3 regions of the Exiguobacterium sp. TDN 0502 genome follow, and region 2 is predicted to be linked to each of the others. Evidence: a T-box and tRNA genes for the amino acid it is inferred to sense, from the RefSeq annotation. Region 2 holds a T-box; the other regions hold tRNA genes.

Region 1 (8,221 bases), on a different contig from region 2:
CGAAGTTCGGTTTGTTTGCCGCCGTAACGGCATTTCCGAACTCCTCGTCACGCATACCAAAACCATCAAGGATGATCAGTGCGACTGGACGTTTTTTCATTTAAATCGCCTCCAACAGTTTGAGGAACGATCCTGTCTCAAGACTTGCACCGCCGACGAGCGCGCCGTCGATGTCTGGTTGAGCCATATATTCTTTGATGTTTTCCGGTTTGACGCTACCACCGTATTGGATGCGGACAGCTTCTGCTGCTTCAGCACCAAATTCAGCTGCAACGACGTCACGGACGAATTTACAAGAATCTTGTGCATCTTGTTCTGTCGCTGATTTACCTGTTCCGATTGCCCAGACAGGCTCGTATGCGACGACGAGATGTTTCACTTGGTCGACAGTAAGACCTTTGAGGCTGTTTGCTGTCTGTTCGCGGATGACGTCTTCGAACTTGCCGCCTTCACGCTCTTCCAGTGTTTCACCTACACAAACGATTGGAACGAGACCGTGCTCGAACGCTTTTTTCGCTTTGCTGTTGATGAACGCATCTGTTTCGCCGAAGTACTCACGACGCTCAGAGTGACCGAGGATGACGTACGTCACGTCGAGTTCTTTGAGCATGAGCGGGCTGATTTCACCAGTGAACGCACCGCTCTCTTTGTCGTACATGTTTTGAGCACCGATCTTAAGATCCGTACCAGCTGCTGCTTCTGTCAAGTGTGCCAAGAATACGGCTGGCGCACACACAGCTGCGTCGACTGTCGTCGAAGCAGGTACAGCTCCTTTGACTTCCTCAACGAATGCGACTGCATCCTTGAGCGTCAGATTCATCTTCCAGTTACCTGCGATAATTGGTTTACGCATTGAGAAACACTCCCTTGTGAACTTAGATTACTTGTCGTTTAGCGCTTCGACACCAGGAAGAGCTTTCCCTTCCATGAATTCGAGACTTGCTCCACCACCTGTAGAGATGTGGCTCATTTTGTCAGCAAGACCGAATTTCTCTGCCGCAGCAGCTGAGTCGCCACCACCGATGATTGAGTACGCATCGCTGTCCGCAAGAGCTTGCGCGACACCTTTTGTACCGTTTGCGTATTTATCGAGTTCGAATACGCCCATCGGTCCGTTCCAGACGACGAGTTTCGAGTTCTTGATTGCCTCTGAGTAGAGTTCAACCGTTTTTGGACCGATATCAAGTGACATGTGATCGGCTGGGATCTCTGTGATGTCACGTGGTCCGACATATGTTTCTTCTCCGAATTCCTTCGTGATGACACAGTCGATTGGCATGAGGAACTTAACGCCTTTTTCTTCTGCTTTCTTCATGAATTCCTTCGCTTGGTCGATTTTGTCGACCTCAAGAAGTGAAGTACCGACTTCGATACCACGAGCCGTGAGGAACGTGTACGATAAGCCGCCACCGATGATCAACGTATCGACGATGTCGAGTAAGTGATCGATGACACCGATTTTATCCGCTACTTTCGAACCACCGATGATTGCCGTGAACGGGCGATCCGGGTTAGAAAGAGCTTTACCGAGAACTTGAAGTTCTTTTTCGATGAGAAGACCGGCAACTGCTGTGTCGACATGGTGTGCGATACCTTCTGTCGATGCGTGTGCACGGTGTGCTGCGCCGAACGCGTCGTTGACGAAGACGTCAGCGAGTTTCGCGAATCCTTTAGCGAGCTCTTCGTCGTTTTTCGTTTCACCAGGGTAGAAGCGGACGTTCTCTAAGACGACGACATCGCCGTTTTCGAGTTTGCTGACTGCTTCTTCTGCAACTGGACCGTATGCTTCTTCAACGAGCTTGATGTCTTTACCAAGCAATTCGCTGAGGCGTGCTACGACTGGTGCAAGTGAGAACTCAGGGTTCTTTTCGCCTTTTGGACGACCCATGTGGCTAGCGAGAATGACTTTTGCTCCGCCGTCGATCAAGTGTTTGATCGTTGGGAGTGCAGCACGGATCCGTGTGTCATCCGTGATTTTACCGTCTTCCAACGGTACGTTGAAATCCACGCGTGTAAATACGCGTTTTCCTTGTACATCGATGTCGCGAATCGATTTCTTATTCATACATTCGTCCTCCGTCTCTTACGTATAGTGAGGGGCGAATGCCCCTCCCGCTTTTTTCCGCAATAAGAGCGGAGACTGATATCGTTTCCGCTCTTATTCAATTGCTATTTAATTGCTCGAATTACTTAGCGATTTCTGCGAAGTGTTTGAGTGTACGAACGAGTTGGCTAGTGTAAGACATTTCGTTGTCATACCAAGCAACTGTTTTAACGAGTTGTTTGTCGCCGACTGTCATGACTTTCGTTTGTGTTGCATCGAAGAGTGATCCGTAAGAGATACCAACGATGTCAGAAGAAACGATTTCGTCTTCAGTGTAACCGTAAGACTCGTTAGCAGCTGCTTTCATTGCTGCGTTGATTTCTTCTACAGAAACTTTTTTGTCGAGTACAGTTACGAGCTCAGTGAGTGAACCTGTAGCGACTGGTACACGTTGTGCAGATCCGTCAAGTTTACCTTGAAGTTCTGGAAGAACGAGACCGATTGCTTTTGCAGCACCAGTTGAGTTTGGAACGATGTTAGCTGCTGCCGCACGTGCACGACGGAAGTCACCTTTAGGGTGTGGAGCGTCGAGTGTGTTTTGGTCACCAGTGTAAGCGTGGATCGTAGTCATGAGACCTTCAACGATTCCGAACTGATCTTGGAGAACTTTAGCCATTGGCGCGAGACAGTTAGTAGTACATGAAGCACCAGAGATAACTGTTTCAGTTCCGTCAAGGATTTCGTGGTTCGTGTTGAAGACGACTGTTTTCATGTCGCCAGTTGCAGGTGCAGAGATAACGACTTTTTTAGCGCCAGCTTTCAAGTGAAGCTCAGCTTTTTCTTTGTCTGTGAAGAAACCAGTACATTCGAGAACGATGTCAACACCGAGCTCGCCCCATGGGAGTTCTTCTGGGTTGCGGTTAGCAAGTGTTTTGATTTCTTTACCGTTGACGAGGAAGTAACCGTCGTGTACTTCAACTTCGCCGTCGAAACGACCTTGAGTCGTATCATATTTGAGAAGGTGTGCAAGCATTTTAGTGTCTGTAAGGTCGTTGATCGCGACTACTTCGATTCCATCGAATTGAAGAATTTGACGAAGTGCCAAACGTCCGATACGTCCAAATCCGTTAATACCAACTTTTACTGCCATGATAATTTTCCTCCTTTTAATGTAAAGCGAGTTATCTATTATTCAAAAGGGGGTTACCCTTTCAAAATCGAAGCTGCTGCGCCTTCATCCGTAATCAGGATGATGTCAGGCGACTGTTTGACATAGGCGTTAATCGCTTCCGCCTTCGAATGACCACCTGCGACGACGATGACGTGTTCGACTTGCTTCAAGTCATCCAGTTGGAGACCAACCGTCTTGACCCGGTGCACGATGTTCCCGTCTCGGTCGAAGTAATATCCGAATGCTTCCGCTACTGCCTGTTCATGTTCCAGTCGGGTCAGGAGATTCTCAGACGCGCGACGACGTTTTGCCATCGTTTTCGCCTCACCAATTCCATGTACCACGATTGAAGCACCTTTAATCATTTGAAGCACATTTTTTATGCTCGGCTCTTCGATCATCTTGACGAACGTCTCTGTACTGACCATGTCCGGGATGTGAAGCAGATGATAATCACTTTGAGCGCGTGATGCCATCCGTGAGCATACTGTGTTCGCTTGTAGTTCGAGCGTTTCTCCCAGTCCTCCGCGTGCCGGAACGAACGTCATTGGACGGTGTTCCTTGTCTGGCGACATCATCGCCGCGACGGAAGCCATCGTCGTACCGCCTGTGACAGCGATCGTATTGTGATGGTCTGAAGAAAGCTCTCGTTTGAGCCGTGCGACGGTCGCCCGTCCCATGTCTCGTTGTACCCAGAAGGTCTCATCGGAATCACCCGGTACGATGACGACGTCCCGTACTCCGAGTCTCTCTTTCAAGGCTTTCGCCATGTCTGAGATCCCTGCGAGTTCTCCCATGATGCTGTGCATGCTGCGAAGAACGTTTCGTCCTTCATCCGTCAAGGACATCCCTTGCGTCGCGACCTCTAGGAGGTCTTGTTGCTTCAAGAAGTCGACTTCCCGCCGTAAGACGCGTTCCGTCAAGCCAAGGCTTGTCGCAAGCGTACGTCGTCCGATCGGTTGCATCAGTCGTACGTAATGAAGGATGTCGTAGCGTGTCTGCATTTCTTCGATCAGATCAGGCACGATTCGTTTTTGGATCTGGACTAACTGCCGAATCATGTATTTCCCTCTCCTCTCAAGTAGCTGGACGCTTTTCGTCCCGCATGTCATAACGTGTCCCACTTGGTACACCGTTATCATAACAGTCCGTTTCTCGCCTTGCAAGTCTGGTTTCTCAAGTTTTTTGAAGTAAGCGTTTTCTTACTATTTCCGTCTCGAATTTGCCATAACTCCAGATTTCCTCGTCATGCATGACGACCGGAATCTCATATAAGAACCGTAGACTGAGCGCTTCATCCTGATCGATGTTGACTTCCTCGAACGTCCATTCTGGAAACTCATCGAGTACGAAGTCGAGTAAGATGGCGGCCTCTTCACATAGCGTACATCCCGGACGTGAATAGAGTGTTAAGTGTCTGTGTCGTTTTAATCCCATTCTGATTGTGCCTTCCTTTGCTGCATCGATTTTTTCGTCAAACCAAGCGTTGCCCGGTATTTCGCGACCGTCCGTCGTGCGACTGTCAGACCGTCCGCCTGCAGACGATCCGTCAATTGCTGATCACTCAGCGGTCGATCGCTGTGCTGAATGTATTCGGCGATCCGCCGTTTGATTAAAAAACTCGAATCCCCGGTCTTCGTCCGTGAGACGAACAAATCTTCTAAGGCAACCAGACCATGGACCGTCTCGACGTACTTCGAGGCAATCGCCCGTCCGATCGTAGACGGATGATGCCCCGTCGCCTCAGCGACTTGTTTTTTCGTCAATGGCTCGAGGTGCAGTTCGCCCTTAAACCAGCGTTCTTGTCGCTCAAGCAAGACTTCAAGGATCGTCTGCATCGTGACACGCCGTCGTTCGTACGCGCGTAAAAAAGGCGTTGCCTCTTTTAATTCGAGCCACGTCTGATCCGTATCGAGTGTCATCCAGTCGATCTGAAGTTTTCCATCTAACAGGTGAATCCGTGCTTCTGCTGTAACTGATCGTTCTTCTTTAGGAAGATCCGGTGTCCGGCTCAGCCGTGTCAGACGTTTTCGCAACCGCGCTCGATCCTGTTCACTGTACTGAGCGAATACCTGACTCGCCGGTTCATGTCGCAACCGATTCGTCAGTCCGACCAATTCCGCGTCGTTTAGCTCGATCGCCTGTAACCACTGGCACTCGCGCTCCGAGCGGGCAGCGATGCCGACTGGTTCACATTGTTGCAAGAGTATCCGTGCTTCTGTAATCGTTGCAGCGTCGGTCGAGAAGGATGCAGCGAGCTGCTCGTCCGATGTCCGCAATAAACCGTCCGCTTCTAAATACACGATGAGTTGTTCCGCCATATATCCTATTTCCTGTCTGACTGATTCTAAACGTATTTGTGCAAGAAGCTCGTCTTCATAGGATGCCAAATGTCCTGCCATCTGCTCGACCTCTAGCGAAACCTGATTCGGGTAATGACGATGCAACCGTCGTTTCAACCGTCGCCATTCCTCCTCGAGCTCTGCTGCCGGTTGCTCAAGTACATGTAACTGATACTGTTGTGACGCCGATAACGTCATCTGCTGCGTCTGTTCCTGGCGTTGATCCATCGATTCCCCTCCCTGCTTCTTCTATTATAGAAGAAACGTTTTGAAAAACGTGCTCTGAACCTTTCTCGTAACGTTAAGGAAAAGAAAAGTCATGCTTACCTATTGCTTTTCTGAAAAAATGTCGTTATACTATTAATTGTTCAGTACATCAGATGCACCCGTAGCTCAGGGGATAGAGCACTGGTTTCCGGTACCAGGTGTCGGGAGTTCGAATCTCTCCGGGTGTACCATTTATTCAACTACAAGGCAATGCCAGAAATGGTATTGCCTTTTTTCTATATTGATATGTTTCATTTGCCCTTGTAATGGAAAAATACCTAAAAGTCGCATCGTATCTTTTGACCAATATTGACCAAAGGATTATGATAAGGATAAGTCGAATAGGAAGCTACATACCAACTATAAGGAGGCAAAGACTATGTTAATTCCAACAGTCATCGAACAAACAAACCGCGGGGAACGTGCCTACGATATCTACTCACGTTTGCTAAAAGACCGCATCATTCTTCTCGGGAGCGCGATTGACGACAACGTCGCCAACTCAGTCGTTGCCCAGCTTCTGTTCTTAGCAGCAGAAGATCCAGATAAGGAAATCTCGCTTTACATCAACAGCCCAGGTGGTTCGATCACTGCCGGTATGGCGATTTACGATACAATGAACTTCATCAAACCGCAAGTCTCAACGATTTGTATCGGTATGGCAGCATCAATGGGTGCATTCTTACTCCAAGCGGGCGCAAAAGGAAAACGTTTCGCGTTACCAAACGCTGAAATCATGATCCACCAACCACTCGGTGGTACTCAAGGTCAAGCATCGGATATCAAAATCCATGCGGAGCGTATCATCAAAATGCGTGAGCACCTCAACAAAATCATGGCTGAAAACACAGGACAACCACTTGAAGTCATCGAACGCGATACAGAGCGTGACAACTTCATGTCAGCACAAGCGGCTGCTGATTACGGTCTCATCGACCGCGTCATGGAACGTGCATAAGTCATCTAGAGTGTCTCCTTCGGGAGGCACTTTTTTTATATCCATAGGAAACCGAAGTCTTGTTGGTTATCGTTGCATACAAAAAACCTCCCGTTCCTTGTAGAACGAGAGGTCACTGATCAGTCGATCAAGTCTGTGATGTCTGAAACGATATCGTGGTTTTCACGAATCAGCGAGTAGATCGCGTTCGCATGTGGCGAAAGCTCTTCTTCTGCTTGCAGTTGTTTCAGGAATAAGGATGTTGCGAACGCAACGAGCGTACTTTTCGGTACACCGATTGATTTTGCTTTTTTCGTTAATACTTCATCAAACTTCGCATCGACTGTCAGCGAAATACGTTTCTTTTCGTTAGCCATTTCAAAAACTCCTTAATTCGAACATTTAGTTGCATCGACTATATATTATAGTAGACTATGGTTCATCCCGCAAGCGACCCTCTTATAAGGCCCCTGTCATCGACTCTCCATTCCGGACTTTTTCAGCGATTTGATCAATCTTCCGCAACCGGTGATTGATCCCTGATTTTGAGATGGAGCCGTTTTCGACCATCTCGCCGAGCTCTTGTAACGTCACGTCTTGATGCGTCACACGCAAAATCGCAATCTCCTTCAGCTTATCCGGTAAGACGTCAAGACCGACCGTCCGCTCAAGGAACTTGATGTTCTCGACTTGGCGTAATGCCGCACCGACCGTCTTGTTGAGGTTTGCTGTCTCACAGTTAACAAGACGGTTGACCGAGTTGCGCATGTCTTTTAGGATGCGGACGTCCTCGAACCGGAGCATCGATTGTGTCGCATCAACGAGCTTGAGGAAATCGGAAATCTTCTCGCTCTCCTTGATGTAGAGGATGTGTCCCTTTTTCCGTTCAATCGCTTTCGCGTTCAAATCAAAGACGTTCGATAGACCACGGAGCGCTGCATTATGTTCTTCGTATAAGCTGAAGATCTCTAGGTGATACGATGACGTCGCCGGATTGTTAAGTGAACCGCCCGCGAGGAACGCACCTCGTAGATAAGCACGTGCTTTTCGTTCATCGTTTAGGATCGTGTCACTGATTGAACGAATCATCGTAAATCCTTCTCCAAGAATCCCAAGGTCCTGCAAAATCTTATCCGCTTGTTGTTTGACACGAACGATATAGACATTATTTTTTTTCAGACGCATTTTCTTCCGGACGAGTAGATCAAGATGGACGCCGTATGCTTTTTTCAAAAGCGAATAAATCCGGCGCGCAATCGAAGCGTTCTCAGTCGAGATATCGAGTGTCAGACCACGTCCGAGACCGAACGAGATCGCACCGTTCATCCGGGCAAGTGCCGCGAGTTCCGCTTTCATCTCGTGATCGGTGATCGGAATCTGTGTTAATTCTTTTTTGACTTCTGAGGCAAAGCTCATGTCAGCTCCTCCTTCCCTTCGAGTTGACGCATCCGTCGAATCGA
Region 2 (8,221 bases):
GACATATAGTCACCTGCGATCGCCATTCCGTTTTGTGCACCAGTGAGTCCACCGTCTGCTGTATAAAAATCATTAGCTGTTTTTGTTTTACGGGCAGCAAAGTATGTAATGACGAGCGTCAAACCGACGATCGCGGCAAATAAGGCAACGGCAGTATAATTCATTTCGACTCCTCCTTGATCTGTTCGACGAGTCGATCAAAGCTACGTGCTTTTTTGCTATACATCATGCAAAACGTCCATGTCATGATGAACTGGGCAAAAGCGAAAATCCATGCACCTGTAATATCACCGAGTACTGGCTGGTTCAAAAAGGTAAAGTAACTTGTCAAAATCGGAAGCGTGAAATAAAAAATAAGACAAAAACTGATAGCGGGAAGAATGAAACCATTCTTTTGACGGATCAGTTGTTGAAAAGTAGCACTTTCAACGATGGCTGAAGCGGACTGGGTCGTTTCGTTCTTCTGAACTTCGGACACTTGGTGCATGAGGACGCCTCCTTTATGGAATGAATGTAAATTCATTATAAGGATGTCGTTTCTGGAAAAGCTATCCTAATTTTTATGGTAAAAACACAAATATTATAGTGATATTGGTCTTACCAATTAATTGTAAGCGTTTTCAATATTGAACATTGTTTGAACGTTATTTTGGTAAAATTTATAGAGAAATAAAAGGTACAAAAGACCTACTGGAAGCAACGAGGAATCTGTATACATGAAAAAGAGGATGACTCAAAAAAGAATGACGCGTCTTTTCACGCCCTTTCCTCAGGCGAGACACAAGCCAGTTTTCCTGCTTTATTCAAGCAGGAAAACTGGCTTGTTCGTCTCTGACAGCGCAAAGATGCGCTTTTTCCTGTAGGAGTTGCGTGAAACGCGTCATTCTTTTTGTTATGAGGTAAGGATGGCAGCTCATCATTCTGCCACCCTTATCTTTGTAGAAACTGACTTTTGAGTCAGCCCCGAATGTATTATTCAGAAGGGCGCTCGATTTTATCTTCGATTTCACGCAAATGATCCGAACGCTTTGAGAGGGCGCGACGTTTTAACCATTCTTCCGTCCCGCGACTGATTCCCCAGATAGCGAGTAAGATCAAAAAGAGGAAAACAAGACGGATCGGACGTTCGAGGAACGTCGACCATTCCTTTCCGATCAGTGAGAAGATGATCACGACAATCAAACGACCAGCGCCAGCGGCAATCAAGTACGTCCGCAAGGATAGCTGAATCATGGCGGAGATGGACGTGATGATGAACGCAGGCATGAATGGAAGCGAGAAAAAGAATCCAAGTGAAATCGGACTCATGTGACGAACGCGTTCGATCCACTGTTGCGCAGTATGATGTTTTTCAAGCCACCGGGTGACCGGACGGCGGAATAAATATCGAATACAAGCGAAGACGACGAGTGATCCAAGCATGCTCCCGACCCAAGATACAAGAACACCCATACCAAAACCATAAGTCGCCGCATTGGCGGAAATGATCAGGACGAGTGGCAGGAAAGGAAACAAAGACTCAAGAAACGGGGCAATTAAACCGGTGGCAGCTCCTCCAGGTAAGTCTTGGAGAAAAAAAATCATCTGCTCAATCCAGTCACGAAGTGTGTGGAGCATTCGGAATCCTCCTTGCAAGATGTACTACTATTTTTTATTTTACCTCTTTCTGATTCAGAAAGGGAATGAAATTCCTTGAAAGTGAAACGATAAATGAAGATTGTGCATTTGAAATGGAGTTGGTATCATACTTAAATGGGTGCGTTTTGCAGGCGTTCCCAGCTAGTCAATAGCTAGACGCTTCGTTTGCCAACGTTCGTTTTACTGCAAAAAACTGACATGGGGGCTAATGAGGAATATGAAACCTTATCGCGTACTATTATTTTACAAGTATGTTCCGATTGAACATGCGGAACAACTGACGAAAGAGCATCTTGCTTACTGTAAGGAGCTCGGTATCAAAGGACGGATTTTGATTGCACCAGAAGGAATCAATGGCACACTCTCTGGAACGGTCGAACAGACGGATCAATACATGAAGGATTTGACGGCGGATCCAAGATTCGCGGACATCGAATTCAAAATCGATGAAGTCGAAGAGCACGCCTTCAAAAAGATATTTGTCCGTTACAAAAAAGAACTCGTCACATGGCGTTTTGAGGATGAATTCAACGTACCAGAAGAACACGCTGCGTATCTTGAACCAGCAGAGTGGAAAGAAATGATGAAACAAGAGGACGTCGTCATTCTCGATGTACGCAACAACTACGAATATGACCTCGGACACTTCAAGAATGCGGTAAAAGTTGATGTCAATGCGTCACGGGAATTCCCGGAGTGGCTGGACGAAAACGAGCATTTATTTGAAGGGAAAAAGGTTCTCACATATTGTACGGGTGGTGTGCGTTGTGAGAAATTCACGGCGTACTTCCGTAAACGGCAACAGAGTGATGATATCTTCCACTTAAAAGGCGGAGTCGTCATGTACGGAAAAGATGAGCAGACACAAGGAGAAGACTGGGAAGGCGAACTATACGTCTTTGATGAGCGTGTACAAGTGCCTGTCAATGCGGTCAACCCTTCTGTCGTCTCAGAATGTTACTACTGTGGAAAAGCGGAGACACGCTACGTTAATTGTGCAAACCCGGAATGTAATCGTCAGCACTTCTGCTGTGAAGAATGCGAACCAAAAGTCATGCGTTCGTGTTCCGATGAATGCCGGGAGCATCCGCGCAACCGTTATGAAAAAGAGCAACAAGAAGAATTAGTATAAGGCAATGCAAAAAGAGGTTGACTCAAAAAAGAATGACTCGTCTTTTCACGCCCTTTCCTCAGGCGAGACACAAGCCCGTTTTCCTGCTTCGTTCAAGCAGGAAAGCGGGTCTTGTTTGTCTCTGACAGCGCAAAAATGCGCTTTTTCCTGTAGGAGTGGCGTGTAATGAGTCATTCTTTTTTACGAGATAAGGGTGGCAGATCATCATTCTGCCACCCTTATCTTTGTAGCAACTGACTTTTGAGTCAGCCCCTTTTTTGTGCAATTAAGAAGAAGGAAATAAAAAGCGCAAAATATCGGGTAATCGTTTGGACCAAGCCGTCTCGTGATGAATCGCTTCCGGGATGACCGCATAACGACTATGGCGTAATTTCTGTTCGACTGCTCGCGCTAAGACATCATTCGTATGCAGATAATCCGTCTCGGTCATCGGACCACTCACTTCTTTTGTGCCGACATCCATATAACAACGGTGTTCAGCAGAAAGAGACGGACTGCGTTCAATGAATTCGAGAAGTGAGGAGAAGTTCGCCCATCCGGCAGTCGACAGGGCAGCAACGCGGGTGATGACTTCGGGATAAGCAAACAGACCGTAAAGCGAGATGACGCCACCCATCGAACTGCCGATCATCGTCGTATCATCCGGACGAGTCGCGTAGTTGGCATCGATATATGGCTTCAATTCACGGATGATCCAGTCCATATAGACTTTTCCATTTCCTCCGATCGATGTCCGGTGCGAGGGATAGGCAGTCCGCATCAATAAGGCTTCGTCACTCCAAGGGGCGTAATCATCGTATCGATCCATTCCGTCTTCCGGGCTGTCGATCGCAACGACCATCGCCGGAATCTGAGTCTGCTGTAGCGCAAGGTGGATCTCCCAACCTTTTCCGAACGAGGCGGTTTCTCCACTGAAGACGTTTTGTCCGTCGTGCATATAAATCACCGGTAACGCTTCAGAAGGATCCAGATGTGGCGGACGATGAATTCGAATCGTCCGGTGAGTTTGTGATGTCGGTAGCGTCATTTCAAGTTCCGTAATCGACAAGAGAGTCACGACCTTTCAAAGATTTGCGTAATGTGCGGTACAATTGCGTCCGTTATGTTTTCCGCCGACATAGAGTGCATGGTCGGCTTGACGGAGTGATTCTTCGAACGTTCGTTGATATCTTTCTTCCACTGTATCAATTCCGAGGCTGACGGTTAAGGACAGTCGGTGACCATCGACGAGGAAGGGACGATCCATGACGGCATGGCGGATCGTCTCGGCGATTTGGATAGCAGCCTCTTGACTACCATTTCGTAACAGAAGCACGAATTCCTCCCCGCCGTAACGAGCAGCAAAGACGTCATCATGTTGTAATTGGATTGCCTGAATCCGTCGACCGAGTTCACGAAGGACGAGATCGCCGACCTTATGACCGTACGTATCGTTGACGCGTTTAAAATGATCGATATCAAATAGGATCACAGAGAGCGGATAACAGTCAGCAGCAAACTCCTGCCGACCGTGTTCGTAAAAGGCACGACTATTCGGCAATTCGGTCAAGGCATCGGTCCGACTTTCCGTGTAGAGTTGAACCGTTTCACGAGAGCGTTCTAAGACGCGACAAAAGATACGGAGCAAACGAGATAATTCGTCGGCATTCGTCGCATCATAGGCGTCTGCGACTTGATGGAACAGGATGATCGAGACATCGACCTCTCCACTCGTAATCGAAGGAATCGCTAGCATCGAGTGACGATCGACAGGCAATCCGATTTGAATATCGTTGCCCCAGTCACAACGAAGACCATAGATGATCGGGGTATGCAAATCGTCGGCTGTCAAGGAATGAAACAGTGGTAACACGTCAATCGGTTGTTTCGTCCGAATGTTATAGATGACTTGTTTCCGCTGTTGTTGAATTGAGATCCAACCTTCAGAAAACGGCAACAGATGTGGTAAATCGAGGAGCAGTGAATCGATCGTCTCGCGTTCGAAGCGGGAAATCAACAAGTGTTCCTTCGCATCATCGAATCGCTTGGCATTATCGTTTGCTTCAAGGGAGTCACCACGCTCTTGCAACAGACGTTTGAACAAGAAAAGAATCAAGGCGGATACTGTAGCCGCGACGAGCGGACTTTCATCGTAGAACCAGATCCCGAGTAGAGCACTTAACATGCTGATCCCGTAGACGAGGGACTGCAACTTCACGAGACGTTGCCAATCGTATTTCAAGTAGAGGAAGCGATTGACGAACAGACATTGGAAGTAAGAGACAAGGAAGACGGTGATCAAAAAGCCGGTGAAGGGAATCAAAGCTTTTGTATACGTAAAGCTGGAACCGATTGGTCCGCCGAGCGCATAATACGCAAAGGCCGGAAGCGAGATGTAGACTAAATCGAACAAGGCATTGATCGGGTAGAGATAAACGAAACGTTTCCAACGAATCGCTTTTCGATGAGACATGAATTGAAAGACGAGAATCCCGACTTGGCTTAAAATCAAGGCGTACGTTAAACCGTAATTGAGGAATAAAAATAAGATGATGCCTTCTTGGAATGTATAGTAAATGCCACCACGACGAACATTATCGAACTGAAACAGGAGAACGAGTCCGAATAAATAAAGAGTGTTGATGATGGAGACAGAAGGATGGAAGGTTGGTGGATGAACGATGCCGATCACTAATAATGTCAAGGCGACGAGACCGAAGACGATCCAGCTCGTCCGGGCTACATGTTGGTAGTAGCGCATGAAACATCCCTCCCCCTGAGAAGTATCTTTTATTCCTATACCCGAATTGTGGAAATTTTGATAAGCCATTTACCAAAAAAATAAGGTTGAGAGAAAAGAAAGAATTGCGTATAATGTGAAAGATATCGAATACAGTCAATGATGAAGAGAGTAACGGTTGATATTCGTCAACTAGCGAATCAGGGAATGGTGGAAGCCTGAGGACGAACCGGTCGTGAAACGCACTTCTGAGACGCTGCCCGATTCCTGATGGAAAAGGCGTAGCCGGGGGAACCCCGTTATCCCCGAACAAGGTGGGTGTCGAAATGACACCAAGAAGAGTGGTACCGCGGTCATTCCGTCTCTTTGCGCGTGGCGCAAGGGGCGTTTTTTATTGCCAAAAAATCAGTGAAGCAGGAGGAAATAAAGATGAGTTATAAAGCGCAGTATGCAGAAGTATTACATCACGTCATGGAAGGTGCCTTATCGGTTGAACAAATCGAACAACTGATCGAGCAACCGAAACATGAAGATCATGGAGATCTGGCATTCCCATGTTTCATGCTCGCGAAAGCATTCCGTAAAGCACCGAACATGATTGCTTCGGAGCTCGCAGAAAAAATTGACACGCCGTTGTTCTCGAACGTTCAAGCTGTTGGTCCTTACATCAACGTCTTCTTGAACCGGGAAGTCGTCTCGCAAGAAATCGTCAACCAAGTCTTGACGGAGCAAGAGGCGTTCGGATCAAGTGAAGCGAATGGAAAAACGATCGTTACTGATTTTTCATCACCAAACATCGCGAAACCCTTCTCGATGGGTCACTTGCGTTCGACGGTCATCGGGAACGCGCTCAACCAAATCTCACGTAAAAAAGGTTACGACGTCGTTGGTGTCAACCACTTAGGGGACTGGGGAACACAGTTCGGGAAATTGATGGTGGCTTACACGATGTGGGGTGAGGAAGAGGCAGTTCGTGCAGAACCAATCAAGGAATTGTTGAAATTATACGTCCGGTTCCACGAAGAAGCGGAAACGAATCCAGCTCTTGAAGATGAAGGACGTCTCTGGTTCAAAAAACTCGAGCAAGGTGATGAGCAGGCGACGACGCTTTGGACGTGGTTCCGTGAAGTTTCACTCGTTGAGTTCAACCGTGTCTATGAGATGCTCGGTGTTAAATTCGACAGCTTGAACGGAGAAGCCTTCTACAACGATAAGATGCAACACGTCATCGATTTGCTCGAAGAAAAAGATCTCCTCGTCGAGTCAGAAGGGGCAATGGTCGTCGACCTCGAAGCAGAAGGTATGCCACCTGCCTTGATTAAAAAGAAAGATGGCGCGACGCTTTATGCGACACGTGACTTAGCAGCTGCCGTCTATCGTCTCGAAACGTACCGTTTTGAGCAAGCGTTCTACGTCGTTGGCGGTGAGCAAGCACTACACTTCAAGCAGTTATTCGCAGTCCTGAAGAAACTTGGATTTGAGAACGTCGACGGCATGCACCATGTGCCGTTCGGTCTGATCATGAAGGACGGAAAGAAAATGTCGACGCGTAAAGGTCGGATCGTCTTACTTGAAGAAGTACTACAAGAAGCGATCGACGTTGCGAAGCAAAACATCGCGGAAAAAAATCCGAACTTAGCGAATGCCGAAGCAACGGCTCGTCAAGTAGGTGTCGGCGCAGTCATCTTCCACGACTTGAAGAACGAACGGATGAACAACATCGAGTTCGATCTTGAGCAGATGTTGAAATTCGAAGGCGAAACAGGGCCGTATGTCCAGTACACGAATGCCCGTGCGCACTCGTTGCTCCGTAAAGGTGGCTATGATGGCACACCATTCGCTGGTAGTGCCGATGATCATGCATGGGGTGTCGTCTCGATGCTGAACCAATTCTCGACGGTCATCGATCGCGCGTTCACACGTCGTGAGCCGTCAATCATCAGCCGCTACGTCTTAGATCTTGCACAAAGCTTCAATAAATACTACGGACACGTCCGTGTTCTCGAAGATGACGCAGCAAAACAATCGCGTCTTGCACTCGTCAAGTCGGTTACGATCGTCTTGACAGAGGGTCTTCGTTTGCTCGGTGTCGGCGCTCCGGAAGAAATGTAAGACCAATCCACGAATAAGAAGAGGTAGATTATGAAGACTGAGACGAAAGAACGATTACAGCAAGCTGCTTCACAGATGAAGCAGGAGCCTTTGGCTGAAACGGTCGCCTTCATGGCTGATTTTCACGGGCAAGTCGCTGCTTGGTTACCGGGAGAGTCTGTCGATTTCGTTCACGATTTCGTGACGGCGCCGGAAGCCGATTTGATTGCGCCGATCGAAGGAGACGCATTACGGACGAAAGATAATTTTGAATTCTTCATGCGTAAGAAACAGACCCGAAAAAAACTAGGGGAACTGTTGACGCTTTGGAAGTCGGCACGTACGACAGAGACGTTGAGTCAAATCGATGCGATCGGATTGAAAAAATGGCTCGCTCGTAATGAATTCCGTTCGGAAGACAAACCGTGGGACTATTTGAACCGTCTGCACGTTCTGTTGTTCCTTGATTTGATGACGACGATCATCGACGATCATCGATTGACGAGTCTGCATGAACAACTGGTCGGTACGACACCAGTCCCGACGAGCTTCGTACGTCGTCAAGGGGATGTCCGTCAAGTCATCGAAACATTCGCGGAAGAGACGAACTTCACACAAGTGGATGTCGTCAAGGCATCGCT
Region 3 (8,221 bases), on a different contig from region 2:
ATTTATGATTGTAGCATGAACAAGGAAAGTCTTTCAAATCCTGGACGAACGATTTACAGTTTGATGTCCTGAACCAAGGATTGTTTGTCCTTGTTTGACCTATCGTACAAAAAAATCGACTCCAAGACCAGAAATTGGGCTTGAAGTCGATCGAAAACCATGGAATGGCTTATTTTGCTTTTGCGTTGTCGACGAGAACATCGATAGCTTTACGGAATTGAAGATCGCCTTTAAGCGTTTCAAGACCGCCTTGTGGTGCAAGCATCGTTTCAAGTTGATCTGCAGGAATGTTGTAGAGTTCTGACATGGATTGAAGTTCAGTTTGAGTTTCCTCGTCTGTTACTTCGATTTTTTCGTCAGCAACGATTTGCTTGAGGACGAGACGTGCTTTAACGCGCTCTTCCGCTTGCTCTTTCATTTCAGAACGCATTGCCTCTTCTGTCGTTCCAGTCAACTGGAAGTACATGTTGAGGTCGATACCTTGTGATTGAATACGTTGTGTGAACTCTTGAACCATACGCTCAACTTCGTTTTCGACCATGACTTCTGGAAGATCAACTGTCGCGTTTTTCGTAGCCGCTTCGACTAACTCATCGCGCATTGAAGCGTCCGCTTCTTGTTTGCGTGTGTTTTCGAGACGTGTACGGATTTTTGTTTTCAACTCGTCGAGTGAAGAAACTTCTTCATCCATCTCTTTAGCGAACTCATCTGTCAATTCAGGGAGCTCTTGCGCTTTGACTTCATGGATTGTTACTTTGAATGTAACTGGTTTTCCAGCGAGTGATGCTTCGTGGTATTCCTCAGGGAATGTCACTTCAAGATCTTTTTGCTCGCCAGTTTTTAAACCGACCATTTGCTCTTCGAATCCAGGAATGAAGTTTCCAGAACCGATGACGAGTGAGTAGTTCTCAGCAGTTCCGCCGTCGAATTGGTTTTCCCCATCGAAACCTGCGAAGTCGAATACGACTGTATCGCCATTCTCGATGACGCCATCTTCTTTAACGACGAGTTCCGCACCGCGTTCTTGTAATGTTTTGAGTTCAGCGTCGACGTCTTCGTCAGTAACATTCGTTTCAACTGCTGTGTACTCAAGACCTTTGTACTCACCGAGTGTAGCTTCTGGCTCGATGACGAACGTGATTTTGAATTCTACTGGTTTGCCTTTTTCGAGTGTTTCGACGTCGATGTTTTCAAGCGCGATTGGCTCGATTCCTGATTCGACGACTGCACCTTCGATTGTGTCCTTATAAAGGATATCGAGTGCATCTTGGTACAGTGCTTCTTCACCGTACATTTTGTTGAACATTGCGCGTGGCATTTTTCCTTTACGGAAACCAGGTGTGTTCAAAGTCTTAACGACTTTCTTGAACGCTTGGTCTACCGCTTTATCAAATGCTTCAGCAGGCGCTTCATACGTGAGGACGCCGAGGCTACCTGATTGTTTTTCCCATTTTGCAGTCATGCTGAGTCCCTCCAAAATTGTCAATTAGCGTACATGTGTGTACAACAAGTCACATTATAGCACAATCGTTCCGACGATTACCACTGTTGAACGAATCGTTTCCAGATGTCTCAATCGAAGTAAATCTGTTCGAATGCGATGACTTCCGGATAGAGGATATGCGACGCTCGATATAGCTGCTGTGCTAGCGGGCTTAGGTCGCGTTCCGTTTCTTCCTTCTCAAACGTCAGACCCGCGAGTTCTTCGCACGCAGCGAACCATTTCTCCATATCTGACCCGATTGCTTCTCGTTCTTCAAGATGAATCAGTTGATCCGACCGTAAGACGAGCAATGCCCGAAACGGGTCCATTCGTTGTAGCATGTGCATCGATGCGAGTAACGTTTGTTGCTCCTGTTGATGGACAAGCAACACTTCGTCTAAATCTTGGCGTGATGAGATCGTCCAGTACACGTCTACGTGTGGCACCTGAATGATTGTCGGATAGGACAAATGATCAAGTACGCTTCCTAATAACTGATCGATGACAAGTAGACTTTGATGTGCTGTCTCTTGAGCACGCAGATACTTGTCTGTGATGTATTCCATGAGCGCAGGTGTCCGTTCGAATTCAGCTCCTGTCAGATAGCGCATCTGTTCAACCCAATTCCCGTGTCGTAACACATGCATCAGCTCTGTTCCTGGCGCTACCGGCCGCTCTGTCATAGTACTCGTCTGAACCGTAGACGTCTTTTGTTCTCGGACACTCATCTTTTTTTTGATTTCGTCCAGTCGAAGCGCAAGGCCATACGGTAAATAAGGCGACGCCGAGCGCAATGCAAGCTTCATTGGATAGCGTTCTCCCAGTTCATAAAGAAAGAGTGCGAGCACCTGCTCGACACCCTCGATTTCAAGAAATCGTTCTGCGACAGTTTCATACCGCTCACGATCATGCAATAAGAGCGGTTGAATGACGTAGAGCCGGTGTAAGACATCTTCTCCTGTCAATTGGTCCGTCTCTAATTCGACAATCAATCGTTCTTGTTCAGAAGCAGGTAAGCGAAGAATCCGTGCTTGTTCTGTTTCTAGTTCATACTCCATCCAGCGGGATGCCCCCATCTTCCGACACTCCTTCTTTAGTTTGTAAACGGATCAAGCAAGGACGTCCAGTTCGTAATCGCATCCTGTAGTTTACCCGCTTGTTCAATACCTAATCGATTGAATGATTCGAGCGAGACATCCGTTTCAAGCAGCCGTGTGATCTCTTCCGACTGATTCACGTACTGTTTGAGTTTCGCACTTAAATTCTGCAACTCTTGCGGTGGATTTTCAAGCCCCGCCAAGCGTTGATCAATCTGATCCAGTTCCTGATTGAACCGGTCGATCGTTCCATTTTCCTTCAATTTTTCGATTTGCTGATCGAGGGCCTGCTCCGGGTTCGCCGATTCGCGTGCTGTAGTAGCCGCTTCGTTCAAAGAAGTGGATAGATCTGACGTGACTTGCGCCGTGTCTTTCGCAATGCCTTGGAGTTCACCAGCATAATCGACACGATTCTTCACATCGTGGACTTGTTGTTTCGCATCATCGACTGTATTGGAAATCTCACTACATCCTGCAAGAAACGTACTGAGTAATAGGACTGTTCCGACTTTCTTCCACATCATAATCATCCCTTTCGAGTTCATGATACCTTAATTATAATCGAATACCGGAATAAAAAAAAGAGACCACCCTCGTAAGGGCAGTCTCTATTTTAATTATAGCGTCCCAAGAGGGATTCGAACCCCCGACCGACGGCTTAGAAGGCCGTTGCTCTATCCTGCTGAGCTATTGGGACGTGTCAACACGAATAAACTATACTAAAACAATTCTTTCGTGTCAATCACATTACAAAGATTGCATTTATTTTATTACGAAAATGTTCCGTCAATATGGAGGGCATTGACTCGGTCCCCGTTCACGTCAAGAAAATCAACGGAATAACGTTCCTGATCTACTTCAAGAATCGCATAGGTCTTATCTGGACGATGTCGCGGCATCCGGATCGATCCTGGATTAATGAATAACACGCCATCCCGATGTTCCGCCTTGGCAACGTGAGAATGACCGTATAATACGATGTCAACCCGCTTTTCGTTTGCATGGTGTTGCAAGACGTCTAGGCTATACTTAACGTCCTGGCGGTGTCCGTGGACGCAGAGCACCGTATGACCGTCCATTTCCGATATGACTTCTTCGGGGAAGTCATGGCCATAGTCGCAGTTCCCTCGTACAACACGATATGGATATAATGATTCGATGTCGCGCGTCAATTGGGAGTCCCCACAATGAAATGCCACATCCACGTCCTGATGACGTTCGAATATCGTAAGCAGTTCTTGTTCTAGTCCATGGCTATCACTAACGATCAACGCTCTCATCTTCATCACACTCCTAAGAAAGTAGTTAAGTCCTGTTCGAGTTTGCGTAGTGCATTGCCGCGATGACTGATCATCGCTTTTTCTTCCTTCGTCAACTCAGCGGTGGTTTTCCCACTCCCCGTGACGAACAATGGATCATACCCGAAACCGTTCGAACCGGTCGCTTCAAACCCGATTCGCCCTTCCATCGTGCCGCGAACCGTGAGTGTCTCACCCGTTGGTTTCGCAAGCGCGAGTACACAAACAAAGCGAGCCGTCCGCTTGTCTTCCGGTACATCGTGTAATTTTTCAAGTAACAAAGCATTGTTTGCGGCATCGGATTTTTCAAGTCCCGCGAATCGTGCCGAGTAGACACCTGGTGCGCCGTCTAAGGCATCAACTTCAAGACCTGAATCATCAGCAAGTACCGCGTGACCAAAGTACGCAGCAGCCTCTGTTGCTTTCAAGAGTGCATTCTCCTCGAATGTCTCACCTGTTTCGTCTGTTTCCGGAGCATCGGTGTGATCGAGTAATGATTCGACCGTATAACCGAGACGCCCGAGCATGCTTTCGAGTTCCTTCACTTTACCGGCGTTATGTGTTGCGACGATGACCTTCATCTCTGCTCCCCCACTTCTTCTCCTACGTACCACCATGACACACCGAGCGCCTCACGACCGGCTTCAATCAGTTCCTTAATACCTTTTTCCCCAAGTTCGAGCATATCGAGCATCTCTTGACGAGAAAATGTCGACTCTTCCCCTGTCGCCTGCATCTCGACGATTTTACCGGACGACGTCATGACAAGGTTGAAATCGACTTCCGCCGCCGCGTCCTCCTCGTAACATAAATCGAGTAAGACATGTGCGTCGACGATTCCGACCGAGATCGCTGCAATGCCCTCTTTGATTGGCGTATCCGTCAGTTTCCCGGCTTGAATCAATTGGTCGACCGCTCGGACAAGTGCTAAGAAACCACCCGTGATCGATGCCGTCCGTGTCCCACCATCTGCCTGAATGACGTCACAATCGATCCAGATCGTCCGCTCTCCAAGTTTTTCTAAATCGACGACCGCCCGAAGCGCACGGCTGATCAGACGCTGGATTTCCATCGTCCGTCCCGTCTGTTTCCCACGGACGGCTTCTCGTGCCGTCCGCTGAGCCGTTGCCCGCGGTAACATCGAATATTCTGCGTTGATCCAGCCCTGGCGTTTACCGCGCAGGAACGGTGGTACTTTTTCCTCGACGGTTGCCGTACAGAGAACTTTCGTATCACCGAGTTCAATCAAAACTGAACCTTCCGCGTGTTTATTGATATCAATCGATAACTGAACAGGTCGGAGACGGTCCGCCGTTCGTTGGTCTATCCGCATTTAATCTTCCTCCGTTCCAAGCACGATGCGCTCCGCATGGATGGTCTGATCGAGCCAATCCGTTGCAATCTGATCAAATGAGCGGATATCGCCTGTCGCGTAATAACGATGTTCCGGAATTTGTGTCACATCTGCTGAAATAGTATTGTAGTCAAGTAGTGCTGCGACCTCAAGTGCCGTCTCGTCTCCTGAAGAGATTAGCTGGACGCCTGGTCCGATGACCCGTCCAATCACGTCTGCTAGAAGCGGGTAATGGGTGCACCCGAGGATCAATGTATCCATATCGTAATTCATCAATGGTCGTAATGTATTGGCGACGACACGTTCGACGTACGCACCATCCGTCTGCATCGACTCGACGAGCGGAACGAACGGTGGACAGGCTAATGATTCGACGACGACTTGTCCTTCTACGTGGCGCAACGCCTTCTCGTAGGAATTACTTGTAATCGTCATCTTCGTCCCGATGACACCGATCCGTTTCGTACGCGTTACTTTGACGGCTGCTCGCGCACCCGGATCGATGACACCGATGACAGGTATAGTTAAACGTTCTCGCGCTTCTTTTAAAACAACAGCCGTGGCTGTGTTACAGGCGATCACGATCAATTTCACATCTTGTTGCACGAGATAATCAATCATCTCCCACGTAAACTCACGAATCTCCTCTTCTGGACGAGGACCATACGGACACCGTAATGTATCCCCGACATAAATGATTCGCTCATGGGGTAACTGTCGCATCAATTCACGTGCGACCGTCAAACCCCCGACTCCGGAATCCAGTACTCCAATCGCTCGATTCACTCTTCTCCACCTCTTTCTCTCTACCTTATGGTAACAAAAAAGGACGACGGTGCAAGACCGGCGTCCGAGAATGTACGATTACAGGATTACTGAGCAAGACCTTCGCTAGTCAGCATATCTGAAAGAGTCGTGATTGCTTCAGAAGCATCGTCACCGTTTGCAACGATTTTGATATCTGAATCTTTCGCGATTCCGAGTGAAAGAACACCCATGATTGACTTCAAGTTGACAGTCTTCCCGTTGTATTCCAAGTTGATGTCTGATTGGAATTTAGAAGCTGTGTTGACGAGCTGAGTAGCCGGACGAGCGTGAATGCCTGAATCCGCGATGACTTTGAATGTTTTTTCCATGATTAAGAAATCTCCCTTCACTAATAACGTACTAGTGAGTCGTTTTCGAATATGTGAACTCATTATCAAATGATAACGGATTCGAATCGATTCTGCAAGGAATTTTTATACGCTTCACTCCACGGGAATGCTTTCCCTGAGCGATCGATTTGGACCATCGATGTCCGTCCTGTGAACATCAGTTCCTCCTGTTCATCAAACGCTGCGTAATGGACGTCACACGATGCGCTACCGACGTGTACCGGATACGCATAGACAGCGAGACGCGCCCTTGGATAGACTTGGCGAATGTAGTTACACTGGGCATCCGCAACGACGATGATCCCGTCGTCTGCAAGCGAATATCCGGTTTCTTCTAACATCAACGTCCGAACATCCTCGAAATAGACGAATGGTACCCGGTTATTCATATGACCGTAGGCATCAGTCTCTGCGAACCGGACGGCGACGTCAAGCCGCGTGCCGTGTTTCATCTGTTCAAGCCATGACTCGAGTTCTGGAATATAAGCTGGTACGCGCACAATGAGTTCCTCCTGTCTGAATGAAAAAAGAAGGAGCAAGCTCCTTCTTTGATAAATCATGAACTAACGGCTTCACCTGTCCGTCCTTCATCACTACCGAAGAACTTCTTGAATGAGTGAAGTGTCGTCTGACGGTTCATCGCTGCGATCGAAGTCGTCAGCGGAATTCCTTTCGGACAAACCTCGACACAGTTTTGAGCATTACCACACTGCATGATCCCGCCGTCTTCCATCAATGCCTCAAGACGTTCTTCCTTGTGGAAGGCACCTGTCGGATGCGAGTTGAATAGACGGACTTGTGAGATCGATGCTGGTCCGATGAATGTCGAACGATCGTTAACGTTCGGACATGCTTCGAGACATACGCCACACGTCATACATTTCGATAACTCATATGCCCATTGACGTTTGTTTTCTGGCATCCGTGGTCCTGGACCTAAATCATACGTGCCATCAATCGGAACCCACGCTTTGACTTTCTTCAACGCATCAAACATGCGCTGACGGTCAACTTGCAGGTCACGAACGATTGGGAACGTCTGCATTGGTTGAAGGCGGATCGGCTGTTCGAGTTTGTCAACGAGCGCCGTACATGACTGACGTGGCGTACCGTTGATGACCATGGAACAAGCGCCACAGACTTCTTCTAAACAACCCATATCCCAGTTGATCGGTGTTGTTTTTTCACCCGCAGCATTCACAGGATTCCGTCGGATCTCCATTAAAGCAGAGATGACGTTCATGTTTGGACGGTACGGAATTTCAAACGCTTCATCATACGGTTTACCATCTGGTCCATCTTGACGTTGAACGATGAATTGAACCGATTTTTGCGTAGTAGATGATTCGAGTGGTGTCGCCATTATGCTTTCACCTCTTTCTTCGACTTCTTGCTGTAGTCGCGTTTCCGTGGTGGAATCAACGACGTGTCGACGTCTTCATAGAAGATTTCCGGATGACCATTCGTATAACGTGCCATCGTCGTCTTCAAGAACTGTTCATCATTACGTTCCGGGAAGTCCGGTTTGTAGTGTGCTCCGCGACTCTCATCACGTTTTAACGCACCGAGTGTGATCGCTTCTGCTAAATCAAGCATGTGATCAAGCTGACGGATGAACGATGCCCCTTGGTTACTCCAACGCGCTGTGTCCGTTGCCGAGATGCGCGTGAACCGATCGCGGAGTTCCTTGATTTTTGTCAGTGTCTCTTCGAGCTTATCGTTATATCGGACGACCGTGACGTTATCCGTCATGATTTCTCCGAGTTCGCGGTGGATTTGATACGCATTTTCCGTACCTTCCATCGATAAGATATCGTTGAAACGGTTGATCT

What was found. The T-box of region 2 lies ahead of argS (arginine--tRNA ligase). A T-box ahead of a tRNA ligase gene usually reads a tRNA of that ligase, here a tRNA-Arg.
Region 1: it has a tRNA-Arg gene. The T-box ahead of argS (arginine--tRNA ligase) is inferred to sense a tRNA for this amino acid. The anticodon was not compared.
Region 3: it has a tRNA-Arg gene. The T-box ahead of argS (arginine--tRNA ligase) is inferred to sense a tRNA for this amino acid. The anticodon was not compared.

What each region holds. Positions count from the first base shown of each region.
Region 1 is NZ_JBOZGJ010000001.1:379,979-388,199, forward strand. It holds gene gpmI (2,3-bisphosphoglycerate-independent phosphoglycerate mutase) at 1-100, opposite strand, end outside; gene tpiA (triose-phosphate isomerase) at 101-853, opposite strand; gene ACRPK8_RS01850 (phosphoglycerate kinase) at 881-2,065, opposite strand; gene gap (type I glyceraldehyde-3-phosphate dehydrogenase) at 2,187-3,194, opposite strand; gene ACRPK8_RS01860 (sugar-binding transcriptional regulator) at 3,248-4,273, opposite strand; gene ACRPK8_RS01865 (glutaredoxin family protein) at 4,392-4,652, opposite strand; gene ACRPK8_RS01870 (RNA polymerase subunit sigma-54) at 4,643-5,785, opposite strand; tRNA gene ACRPK8_RS01875 (tRNA-Arg) at 5,940-6,015, shown strand; partial or broken gene clpP (ATP-dependent Clp endopeptidase proteolytic subunit ClpP) at 6,198-6,782, shown strand; gene ACRPK8_RS01885 (hypothetical protein) at 6,902-7,138, opposite strand; gene whiA (DNA-binding protein WhiA) at 7,221-8,177, opposite strand; gene ACRPK8_RS01895 (gluconeogenesis factor YvcK family protein) at 8,174-8,221, opposite strand, start outside.
Region 2 is NZ_JBOZGJ010000011.1:51,805-60,025, forward strand. It holds gene ACRPK8_RS11980 (solute symporter family protein) at 1-164, opposite strand, end outside; gene ACRPK8_RS11985 (DUF485 domain-containing protein) at 161-487, opposite strand; gene ACRPK8_RS11990 (TVP38/TMEM64 family protein) at 973-1,617, opposite strand; gene ACRPK8_RS11995 (rhodanese-related sulfurtransferase) at 1,856-2,770, shown strand; gene ACRPK8_RS12000 (alpha/beta hydrolase) at 3,036-3,818, opposite strand; gene ACRPK8_RS12005 (GGDEF domain-containing protein) at 3,834-5,510, opposite strand; T-box leader at 5,640-5,858, shown strand; gene argS (arginine--tRNA ligase) at 5,919-7,601, shown strand; gene ACRPK8_RS12015 (hypothetical protein) at 7,632-8,221, shown strand, end outside.
Region 3 is NZ_JBOZGJ010000001.1:120,704-128,924, forward strand. It holds gene tig (trigger factor) at 170-1,462, opposite strand; gene ACRPK8_RS00580 (hypothetical protein) at 1,573-2,559, opposite strand; gene ACRPK8_RS00585 (hypothetical protein) at 2,577-3,101, opposite strand; tRNA gene ACRPK8_RS00590 (tRNA-Arg) at 3,204-3,277, opposite strand; gene ACRPK8_RS00595 (metallophosphoesterase family protein) at 3,351-3,860, opposite strand; gene ACRPK8_RS00600 (XTP/dITP diphosphatase) at 3,866-4,459, opposite strand; gene rph (ribonuclease PH) at 4,456-5,211, opposite strand; gene racE (glutamate racemase) at 5,212-6,018, opposite strand; gene ACRPK8_RS00615 (phosphocarrier protein HPr) at 6,105-6,368, opposite strand; gene ACRPK8_RS00620 (acyl-CoA thioesterase) at 6,434-6,889, opposite strand; gene sdhB (succinate dehydrogenase iron-sulfur subunit) at 6,946-7,752, opposite strand; gene sdhA (succinate dehydrogenase flavoprotein subunit) at 7,752-8,221, opposite strand, start outside.